Alloalcanivorax dieselolei B5: one gene and its partners. The protein of the gene in region 3 interacts with the protein of the main gene of each other region in a pairwise test. Links are inferred from orthologs where the notes say so. Each region holds a gene or a part of one and is shown on either strand. Other genes may lie near its edges. The genes, in order: B5T_RS01385, ung and ndk.

What was found.
Region 1: the proteins of ndk (region 3) and B5T_RS01385 interact in binary tests that used the Escherichia coli proteins (3 or more experiments, as listed by UniProt). The link is inferred for Alloalcanivorax dieselolei B5 from one-to-one orthologs.
Region 2: the proteins of ndk (region 3) and ung interact in binary tests that used the Escherichia coli proteins (3 or more experiments, as listed by UniProt). The link is inferred for Alloalcanivorax dieselolei B5 from one-to-one orthologs.

What each region holds. Positions count from the first base shown.
Region 1 is NC_018691.1:299,566-302,660, reverse strand. The notes cover bases 59-2,999. They hold B5T_RS01385 (5-formyltetrahydrofolate cyclo-ligase), read left to right. Parts: upstream 59-1,189; coding sequence 1,190-1,810; downstream 1,811-2,999. Other genes in these bases: ilvA (threonine ammonia-lyase, biosynthetic), read right to left, coding at 2,177-2,999; B5T_RS23330 (hypothetical protein), read right to left, coding at 1,788-1,940; B5T_RS01390 (cell division protein ZapA), read left to right, coding at 536-865; B5T_RS01395 (TIGR02449 family protein), read left to right, coding at 324-539; B5T_RS01400 (UPF0149 family protein), read right to left, coding at 59-136. Also shown: more of B5T_RS01400, read right to left, coding at 1-58; more of ilvA, read right to left, coding at 3,000-3,095. UniProt on the Escherichia coli protein: Involved in the removal of 5-formyltetrahydrofolate.
Region 2 is NC_018691.1:1,629,416-1,632,529, forward strand. The notes cover bases 1-2,960. They hold ung (uracil-DNA glycosylase), read left to right. Parts: upstream 1-1,120; coding sequence 1,121-1,801; downstream 1,802-2,960. Other genes in these bases: lysS (lysine--tRNA ligase), read left to right, coding at 1-345; B5T_RS07455 (TetR/AcrR family transcriptional regulator), read left to right, coding at 460-1,128; B5T_RS07465 (enoyl-CoA hydratase/isomerase family protein), read left to right, coding at 1,918-2,960. Also shown: more of B5T_RS07465, read left to right, coding at 2,961-3,024. UniProt on the Escherichia coli protein: Excises uracil residues from the DNA which can arise as a result of misincorporation of dUMP residues by DNA polymerase or due to deamination of cytosine.
Region 3 is NC_018691.1:1,277,627-1,280,734, reverse strand. The notes cover bases 54-3,007. They hold ndk (nucleoside-diphosphate kinase), read right to left. Parts: upstream 1,770-3,007; coding sequence 1,338-1,769; downstream 54-1,337. Other genes in these bases: sufB (Fe-S cluster assembly protein SufB), read left to right, coding at 2,053-3,007; rlmN (23S rRNA (adenine(2503)-C(2))-methyltransferase RlmN), read right to left, coding at 137-1,279; pilW (type IV pilus biogenesis/stability protein PilW), read right to left, coding at 54-140. Outside these bases: more of pilW, read right to left, coding at 1-53; more of sufB, read left to right, coding at 3,008-3,108. UniProt on the Escherichia coli protein: Major role in the synthesis of nucleoside triphosphates other than ATP. The ATP gamma phosphate is transferred to the NDP beta phosphate via a ping-pong mechanism, using a phosphorylated active-site intermediate.

The DNA of each region.
Region 1 (3,095 bases), 980 kb from region 3 along the record:
GCAATTCATCGTCGCGGCGACCGTGGCCGGTGGCCAGCAGTCCGCAGATCACACCCTGCACTTCGCTGGGGGAGTGGGCGACACCGGCGCTGGCGAAGGCCCGCGCGCAGCTTTCGAAATCGTAGGTGTCAGACATGGGGTTCTTCACGTTACGGTTTATGAACAGGCGCTAAGCCTTGAATTCCATTGACCCTTTCCAGGGCCGTACCTATAGTACAAAAAGCCGTCATTCCCGGCGGCTGGCTCTCAATTCCGTCCACACGCGCGGCACGCGGCAGTGAGACACGGGGGCTTAACCTTAGGCGAACAGCGACCGATTTGCCATGACGACGGAACAACAACTGCGGCAACTGGAAGCCCAGGTGGACTCCCTGCTGCGTCAGTCCAACCGTTTGCGCGAAGAGAATCGTCTGCTGCGCGAGCGGGAACACCGTCTTCTCGATGAACGGGCCCGGCTCATCCGTAAAAACGACTTGGCCCGCTCCCGGGTGGAGGCGATCATAACGCGCCTGCAATCCCTGGAGCAGGAGGACTCATGAACGATAGCAGTTCGCTGGTGATTCACTTGCTGGGCAAGGAATACCGCGTGGCCTGCCCGGTCGGCGAGCAGGACAATCTGCTGCGCGCCGCCCGCTATCTCGACACCCAGATGCGTGAAGTCAAACAGGCCAATGTGATTGGTCTGGAACGCATCGCCATCATGGCGGCCTTGAACATCAGCCACGAGTTACTGGAAGCCCGCTCCAAAGCCTCTTCCGATGAGACCGGCAGTGCCCGTATGCAGGCGCTGATTGATCGGCTGGAGGGAGAGCTGCGCGCGCTTGAGGATCTCGCCCCCCAGAACCGCTCTTCTGTCAAGCCCTGACCGGTTGCCCCCGCCCTGATATACTAAGCCCAAGTGTCCCCTGGTCCGTTCGCCAGCCGGGTTATGTCCCTGAGCCGATGTTGTACCAAAAGGGAACCAATATTGACCGGCCTGTGCGCATGTCCGCCATCGAGCGGAAAGCCTGATGGTCCGGTCTGCGGTTTCCGCCTTGAACCTGACGGTTCAAGGGCCACACCCGCAGCGGCGGCCCGGGGGGCACGCTTTATTACAGTGGACAGTTGATAGTTGACAGTGGACAGCTGGGTGCTTGTAAGAAAGCGCTTTGCTATTCGGTCCGGCCCTCCTTCTTGAATTCTCCTTCGCATGAATCAACCCCAGTTAACCGATCGCAAGCAGTTGCGCCGTGAGTTACGGGCGCGGCGGCGGGCTTTGGGTGCGGGTGAGCGGCGTCTGGCGGAGAGGCGGTTCGCGCGTAATTTGCGGCGGGAGTTGGGACCGCGCCGGGCTCGCCATGTGGCGGTCTACCATGCCGCCGACGGCGAATTATCGCCGCTGCCGGGGCTGGCGCAACGCCGCTTCCAGGGCACGCGCCTGTATCTGCCGGTGCTGGATCCGGTTTATCGCGGCCGCCTGCGCTTTCATCTCTGGCGCCGGGGAAAACGGTTGCGCGCCAACCGTTTCGGCATCGGCGAACCACGGCGCCTGGAGCGGGCACGGGCGGACTGGGCACTGGATGTTCTGTTGATTCCGTTGGTGGGATTCGATGATCGCGGCCATCGCCTGGGCATGGGCGGCGGCTTTTATGATCGGACTTTGGCGAATTTCGCGCGAAGACCACGCCGCCCCCGTCTGGTGGGCGTCGCTTTTGAGTGTCAACGGCTGTCCAGGGTGCCGGAAGCCCCCTGGGATCAGCCGCTGGACCTTATCGTAACGGACGGTCGTAACGGATTCTCGCAACTGATTAGCGTGACTGATCGGCCTTGATGCTGACACCGGCGGACTGGGCGTAACGCTCCAGATCCGCCTGATTGCCACCGTGGGTGAGGGTGCTCACCAAAACGCCGGTGGCAAAAATGATCGCCAGGACAACCAGTGCATCTGGTCTTTTCTTCATTGTGTTTTCAATCCCCAAGAAAAAGTCATCACTCTCAAAAGGCTGTCCATGCCGAAGCATGGAATACTAATGCAAAATTTATGTAACAAAACGAGAACTGGATCGAAAAATGATCACTTGCCTCTTAAAAGTCAAGCGGTTACATCAAACTGCTCACCTTTCTTAACAAAAGTACCGCTCAACTTTCACCTGGCGTGATCCGTGGTTTACGAGGTGTGTGATCGCTCACGTCCGGACTAGTTCAAAAACAGCCGGTACGCCGGATTGTCACTCTCTTCCACCATCGGATAGGGGACTTTCTTGAGGTCCTTGCGCAGGTTGCCCCTTTCTCCGAAGGGCACCTGGAAGCCCACCAGCACCCGTCCATAGGCGGCGCCGTGGTTTCTATAGTGGAACAGACTGATGTTCCACTTGTGGCCAAGCGACATGAGGAACTTCAGCAGCGCCCCGGGGCGCTCGGGAAATTCCACCCGGAACAGCATTTCGTCCAGGTCCTGGCGCGAGGTGTGCCCACCCACCATATGGCGGATGTGCAGCTTGGCCATCTCGTTGCCGGTCATGTCCACCACCGGGTAACCGGCGGCTCGCAGCTCTTCCAGCAACGGAGCAAGATCCGCGCCACCGGAGCTGGTCTGAATACCGACAAAGATATTCGCTTCGTGTTCCCCGGCGTACCGGTAATTGAACTCGGTGATGGCGCGACGCCCCACCACTTGCAGGAAATTACGGTAGGCGCCCGGCTTCTCGGGAATGGTCACCGCCAGAATCGCCTCGCGCTGCTCACCCAGCTCCGCCCGCTCGGAAATATGCCGCAGACGATCGAAGTTGACGTTGGCACCACTTTGAATCGCCACCAGCGTCTTGTTCTCCGCTTTGGTGCGCGCCACCCATTTTTTCAGGCCGGCCAGGGCCAGGGCGCCGGCCGGTTCGCACACGGTGCGGGTATCCTCGAAGGTATCCTTGATGGCCGCGCAAATCTCGTCGGTGGTGGCGGTGATCACCTCATCCACCGTGTCCTTCAACACCCGGAAGGTTTCCTTGCCGATCTGCTTCACCGCCACGCCGTCGGCGAACAAGCCCACTTCAGGCAGCGTTACCCGCCGTTTGCGCTCCATGGCGGCCTTCAGGCAAGCGGCGTCTTCCGGCTCCACGGCG
Region 2 (3,114 bases), 350 kb from region 3 along the record:
TACCCCACCGAAGTGTCGCCGCTGGCCCGGCGCCGGGATGACAACCCGTTCGTCACCGAACGCTTCGAGTTCTTCGTCGGCGGCCGCGAGATCGCCAATGGCTTCTCCGAGCTCAACGACGCCGAGGACCAGGCCGAGCGCTTCAAGCAGCAAGTGGCGGAGAAGGAAGCCGGCGACGACGAGGCCATGTTCTTCGACGAGGACTACATCACCGCCCTGGAGCACGGCCTGCCGCCCACCGCCGGCGAGGGCATCGGCATCGACCGGCTGGTGATGCTGTTCACCAATTCGCCGTCGATCCGGGATGTGATCCTGTTCCCGCACATGCGGCCCCAGGGGCGTTGACAGCCAGCGGGGCGGCTGGCTGTGGTCACGAAGCGTTGCAAAGTGAGGCCTTACTAAGCTTACACCTGCTGGTAAGCTGGAATGGCCATCATTAGCAGAATAACGAGTCGTCCTATGACCACGACCATTCAATACCAAGGCCGCAAGGCCCGCCGCGCCGGCAGCGAACAGCGCCGGCGCGCCATTCTCGAGGCTGCCCTGACCATCATCGTCCGCGACGGTATCCGTGCCGTGAGGCACCGGGCCGTGGCGCGCGAGGCCGATGTGCCGCTGTCCGCCACCACCTACTATTTCAAGGATATCGGCGATCTGATCGCCGACACCTTCACGCTGTTCGCGGAACGGGCCCTCAGTGATGTGATCGGGCCGTTCCGGGATCAGGCCTTCGCGCTGATCCGGCAGCTCGACGGCGCGCCGATCAATAACGCCGAGCAAAGGAGCCAGTTGATTGACCAATTGGCGGATCTGACCACGCGCTTTATCCTTGATGAGCTGCAGAACCGGCGCGAGCACCTGATCGCCGAGCAGGCGTTCCTGCAGGAAGCGATCCTGGACCAGCGGCTGCGGGAGCTGGCGGACCTTTATTTGCAGCAGCAAACGGATATTCTGGTGGAGGCCTGCCGGGCCTTTGGCTCGGACAAGCCGCAATTGGACGCGGAACTGATCCACGGCCAGATCATGGTCATCGAGGTGCGTCTGCTGGCGCACCCCGAATGGGTGGACGAGTCGTCCCTGCGTAACCGGACACGACATTTATTGGACAGGTTGGTACCCCATGTCTGACGCCAAGGCCGCCCTGGAACCGGGGTGGATGAACGTCCTCGCGGCGGAGTTCGACAAGGATTACATGGTGCGTCTGCGGGCGTTCCTGCGTGAGGAAAAGCAAAAAGGCGAGACCGTGTTCCCGCCGGGCCCGGACATCTTCCGGGCCTTCAACGATACCCCCTTCGAGGACGTCAAGGTGGTGATCCTGGGCCAGGATCCGTATCACGGGCCGGGCCAGGCCCACGGCCTGTGTTTCTCGGTGCAGCCGGGCGTGCGGGTGCCGCCGTCCCTGGTCAATATCTTCAAGGAAATCGAACGGGATCTGGGCATTCCCGCCCCCGATCACGGCAATCTGGAGCCCTGGGCCAAACAGGGCGTGCTGTTGCTCAACGCGGTGCTTACCGTGCGCGCCGGCCAGGCCGCCTCCCATCAAAAGCAGGGCTGGGAAGAGTTCACCGATCAGGCCATCGACCACATCAACCGCGAGCGCGAGGGCGTGGTCTTCATGCTGTGGGGCAGCTACGCGCAAAAGAAAGGACGCCTGATCGACCGTCGGCGCCACTGCGTGCTGACCGCGCCGCACCCGTCGCCACTGTCGGCGCATCGCGGTTTTCTCGGGTGCGGCCATTTTTCCCGTGCCAACCAGTATTTGATTCAACAGGGCAAGACCCCGGTGGATTGGGCCCTTTAACGGCTTTTTGCAACACCCGGGGGCTTTCCATGGTTTGATACTTTTCAGATCGACGGTTTCTCCAATCGATTCTTTTTCTATCGGGATTTCTATCGGAAAAAGGAGCCCGTGCCGGCATGACCGACACCGTTCAGTTTCAGGAATTGCCCACCGCCTCCGGCCATGTGATTGGCCGCGCCACCCTTAACGCCCCCGCCGCTCTCAATGCGCTCAGTCTGGAGATGATCGAGTCACTGAGCCGGCGGCTGGACGACTGGCAAAACCGTGACGACATCGTCGCGATCTGGCTGGAAGGCGCTGGTGACAAGGCGTTTTGCGCCGGCGGTGATGTGGTGGCCCTGCACCGGGCCATGGTGCGCCACGCGGGCAAGGACCGGAACCCGGAAGTGGAGGCTTACTTCGCCGCCGAATACCGGCTCGACTACCGCCTGCACCGCTCGCCGGTACCGGTGATCTGCTGGGCGGACGGCCTGGTGCTCGGTGGCGGCATGGGCCTGATGCAAGGCAGCACCTTCCGGCTGGTGACGGCAAACAGCCGGCTTGGTATGCCGGAAATCAACATCGGTCTGTACCCGGACGTGGGCGCCAGTTGGTTCCTCAATCGCCTGCCGGGCCGTACCGGTTTGTTTCTGGGCCTCACCGGCGTTCATCTCGATGCCCGTGACGCGTTGGATCTGGGGCTGGCGGACCGCTGCCTGGACCAGGACGCGGAGCACCTGCTGGACGATCTCGGCGGCCAGAGCTTCACCGGCGAGCGCGCCGCCGACAACTCCCTGCTGTTTCGTTTCTTCCGCGACGCTGCCCACTATCCGCTGCAGTTGGACGGCGCCGTCAGCGCGCGCCGTAATCTTATCGACCGTTGGTGCGACGGCGCTGACTTGCCGGAAGTGGTGGATACCCTGCTGGCGGCGAAGGAGTGCGACAGCTGGCTGGACAAGGCCCGCGCCAACCTCACCGGCGGTTGTCCGCAAACCGCTTTCCTGGTGTGGGAGCAACTGCGCCGGGCGCGTTATCTGTCGCTTGAGGATGTGTTCCGCATGGAATGGACGCTGTCGGTGCAATGCGCGCTGCACGCGGATTTCCGTGAAGGCGTGCGCGCGCTGCTGATCGACAAGGACGGCAAACCGCGCTTCCGCCACCGCAGTGTGCATGAGGTGCCGGCGGGGTACATCGACACTTTCTTCAAAAACCCGGCGCCGCAGCATCCGCTGGCGGATTTGTAGGCTCCAGGAAGGTTCGCCTGCAGGGCAGGCTCCTACAGCGGCTTCGTCAGCGAGTTTTTTGTAGGAGCCTGCCCTGCAGGCGAACCGCCC
Region 3 (3,108 bases):
TGAAGATATTGAAGACCAGCGGCGACACGGCTGGTGACCGCTTCATCCACCTTGACGTTGTTACGACTGCTCTCCACCGCGCAGCCGGACAGCCAAAGGCCTCCGGCCAGTGCCACAACCAAAAAATGTCGTTTTATCATACAGACGCCGCATTGCCATCGGCCTGTTCGGTGCGGTGAAACACCGATTTTTTCCAACGTTCGGCACGACGGGTGCGGTCCTGCACCGTGCCCACCAATTGTCCGCAGGCGGCGTCGATGTCGTCGCCCCGGGTGGTGCGTACCGTGGTCAGCAGGCCATGGTCATTAAGGAATTTATGGAACTCCAGGATGTCTTTTTTCCGGGAGCGCTCATAGCCAGCGTGGGGGAAGGGGTTGAAGGGAATCAGGTTGACCTTCACCGGAATGCCGTTGAGCAGCTTGACCAACTGCCGGGCGTGCTCCGGTTTGTCGTTCACGTCACGCAGCATCACGTATTCCATGGTGATGGTGTTGTGACGGTGAGTAATATTGTCGCTGTAGCGTTTGCAGGCGGCCATCAGCTCCGCCAGCGGGTATTTGCGATTGAGCGGCACCAGTTCGTTGCGCAGCTCATCGTTGGGCGCGTGCAGACTGACCGCCAGCGCCACATCCAGATCCCGGCTGAGCTGGTCGATCTTCGGCACCACGCCGGAAGTGGACAGGGTAATGCGCTTCTTGCCGATGCCGTAACCCAGGTCGTCCTTCATGATGCGCATGGCGGTGAGTACGGCGTCGTAGTTCAGCATCGGCTCGCCCATGCCCATCATCACCACGTTGGTGATCGGATGCTCGCCCAGATTACGGCGTGGGCCGAACGCGCGGCCCGCCTGCCAGACCTGGCCGATGATCTCGGCGCTGGTCAGATCGCGCTGGAAACCCTGTTTACCGGTGGAGCAGAAGCCGCAATCCACGGCGCAGCCCACCTGGGAGGACACACACAGGGTGCCGCGGCGGCCATCGGGGATGAACACGGTTTCCACCGCGCCGCCGCCGTCGGCCTCGAACACCCACTTGCGGGTGCCATCCCGGGAAATACCTTCGTGCAGCACTTTGGGGCCACGGATTTCCGCCACTTCGGTCAGCTTCTGGCGCAGCGCCTTGCCGACGTCGGTCATCTGGTCAAAATGGTCCGCCTGATGGTGATGGATCCACTTCATCACCTGTTGGGCACGGAATTTCTTCTCCCCCATTTCGAGGAAGAACGCTTCCATTTGCTCACGGCTGAAACCGAGCAGATTGACCTTTTGCGGGGCACTCATGGCTTCCTCCTGCGGCGGCGTCACGCCCCGCCCTGCGGCGAGGCGCTTACCCACCACCTTAGCGGGTGCGCGGGCAGATTTCTTCGTCGGCGAAGAAATAGCTCACTTCACGGGCGGCGGACTCGGTGGAGTCGGAGCCGTGTACCGCGTTTTCGTCGATGGTTTCGGCGAAGTCGGCGCGAATGGTGCCGGCTTCCGCTTCTTTCGGGTTGGTGGCGCCCATCAGGTCACGGTTCTTGAGTACCGCGCCTTCGCCTTCCAGTGCCTGCACGATGACCGGGCCGCTGGTCATGAAGGCCACCAGATCACCGAAGAAAGGACGCTCCTTGTGCTCGGCGTAGAAGCCCTCGGCCTGCTCACGGCTCAGGTGCAGCATTTTCATGGCCACGACCTTCAGGCCCGCTTTTTCGAAACGGCCAACGATCTCACCGATGACGTTTTTGGCCACGGCGTCGGGCTTGATGATCGAGAGAGTACGCTCTACTGACATCGCTGTGTCTTCTCCAGAATTGCATGAATTTGCATTGCTTGTATTGAATAGGCGCCCGCGCCATTCGGCCGGCCGCGCCCGTGGACTCGGCCTGGGCGGTCCTCGCCGCGATCCGGGGGCCTGAAACCGGCGGATTATACGCATCCGGGGCTAAATATGATACCGTTGGCGCCGGTTTCAGCCCCCCGGGCCGCCGTCTATTGATCCCATCGCCACTCTGGATTCCACCCCGCCGTCGGATCCCGTATAATACCTGACTAAATTACTCTGGTATTCTGAGATTATGAGCAGCCAAGCCGAACTGGACAAAGTCATCCGCTCCGAGTACGAGGCCGGATTCACCACCCTGGTGGAGTCCGACACCCTGCCGCCGGGGCTCAGCGAAGACGTCATCCGCTTCATCTCCGCCAAGAAAGGAGAGCCGGAGTGGCTGCTGGAGTGGCGTCTGGAAGCCTATCGCAAATGGCGGGAAATGCCGGAGCCGGAGTGGGCCCATCTGCATTATCCGAAGGTGGACTATGACGCCATCTCCTACTATTCCGCGCCGAAAAGCATGGAAGACCGGCCGAAAAGCCTGGATGAGGTGGATCCTGAGCTGCTTGACACCTACAAGAAGCTCGGCATCCCCCTGCACGAACAGGAAATGCTCGCCGGGGTGGCGGTGGACGCGGTGTTCGACTCGGTTTCCATTGGCACCACCTTCAAGGAAAAGCTGGGTGAGGCCGGGGTGATCTTCTGCTCCATTTCCGAGGCGGTGCAGGAACATCCTGAACTGGTACGGAAATACCTGGGTTCCGTGGTGCCCAAGAGCGACAACTTCTTCGCCGGGCTCAATTCCGCGGTATTCACCGACGGCTCCTTTGTTTACATCCCCAAGGGCGTGCGTTGCCCGATGGAGCTGTCCACTTACTTCCGCATCAACGAAGCCAACACCGGGCAGTTCGAGCGCACCCTGATCGTTGCCGACGAAGGCAGCTACGTGAGCTATCTGGAAGGCTGCACCGCGCCGCAGCGTGATGAGAATCAGCTGCACGCGGCGGTGGTGGAGCTGGTGGCCCTGCCCGGCGCCGAGATCAAATATTCCACGGTGCAGAACTGGTATCCCGGCGACGAGAACGGCAAGGGCGGCATTTACAACTTCGTCACCAAGCGCGGCGTCGCCCATGACAACGCCAAGATCAGCTGGACCCAGGTGGAAACCGGCTCGGCGATCACCTGGAAATACCCGTCCGTGGTGCTGCGCGGCGACAACGCCGTGGGCGAGTTCTATTCCGTGGCCCTGACCCGCCACGCGCAACAGGCGGACACCGGCACCAAGATGATCCACCTGGGCAAGAAC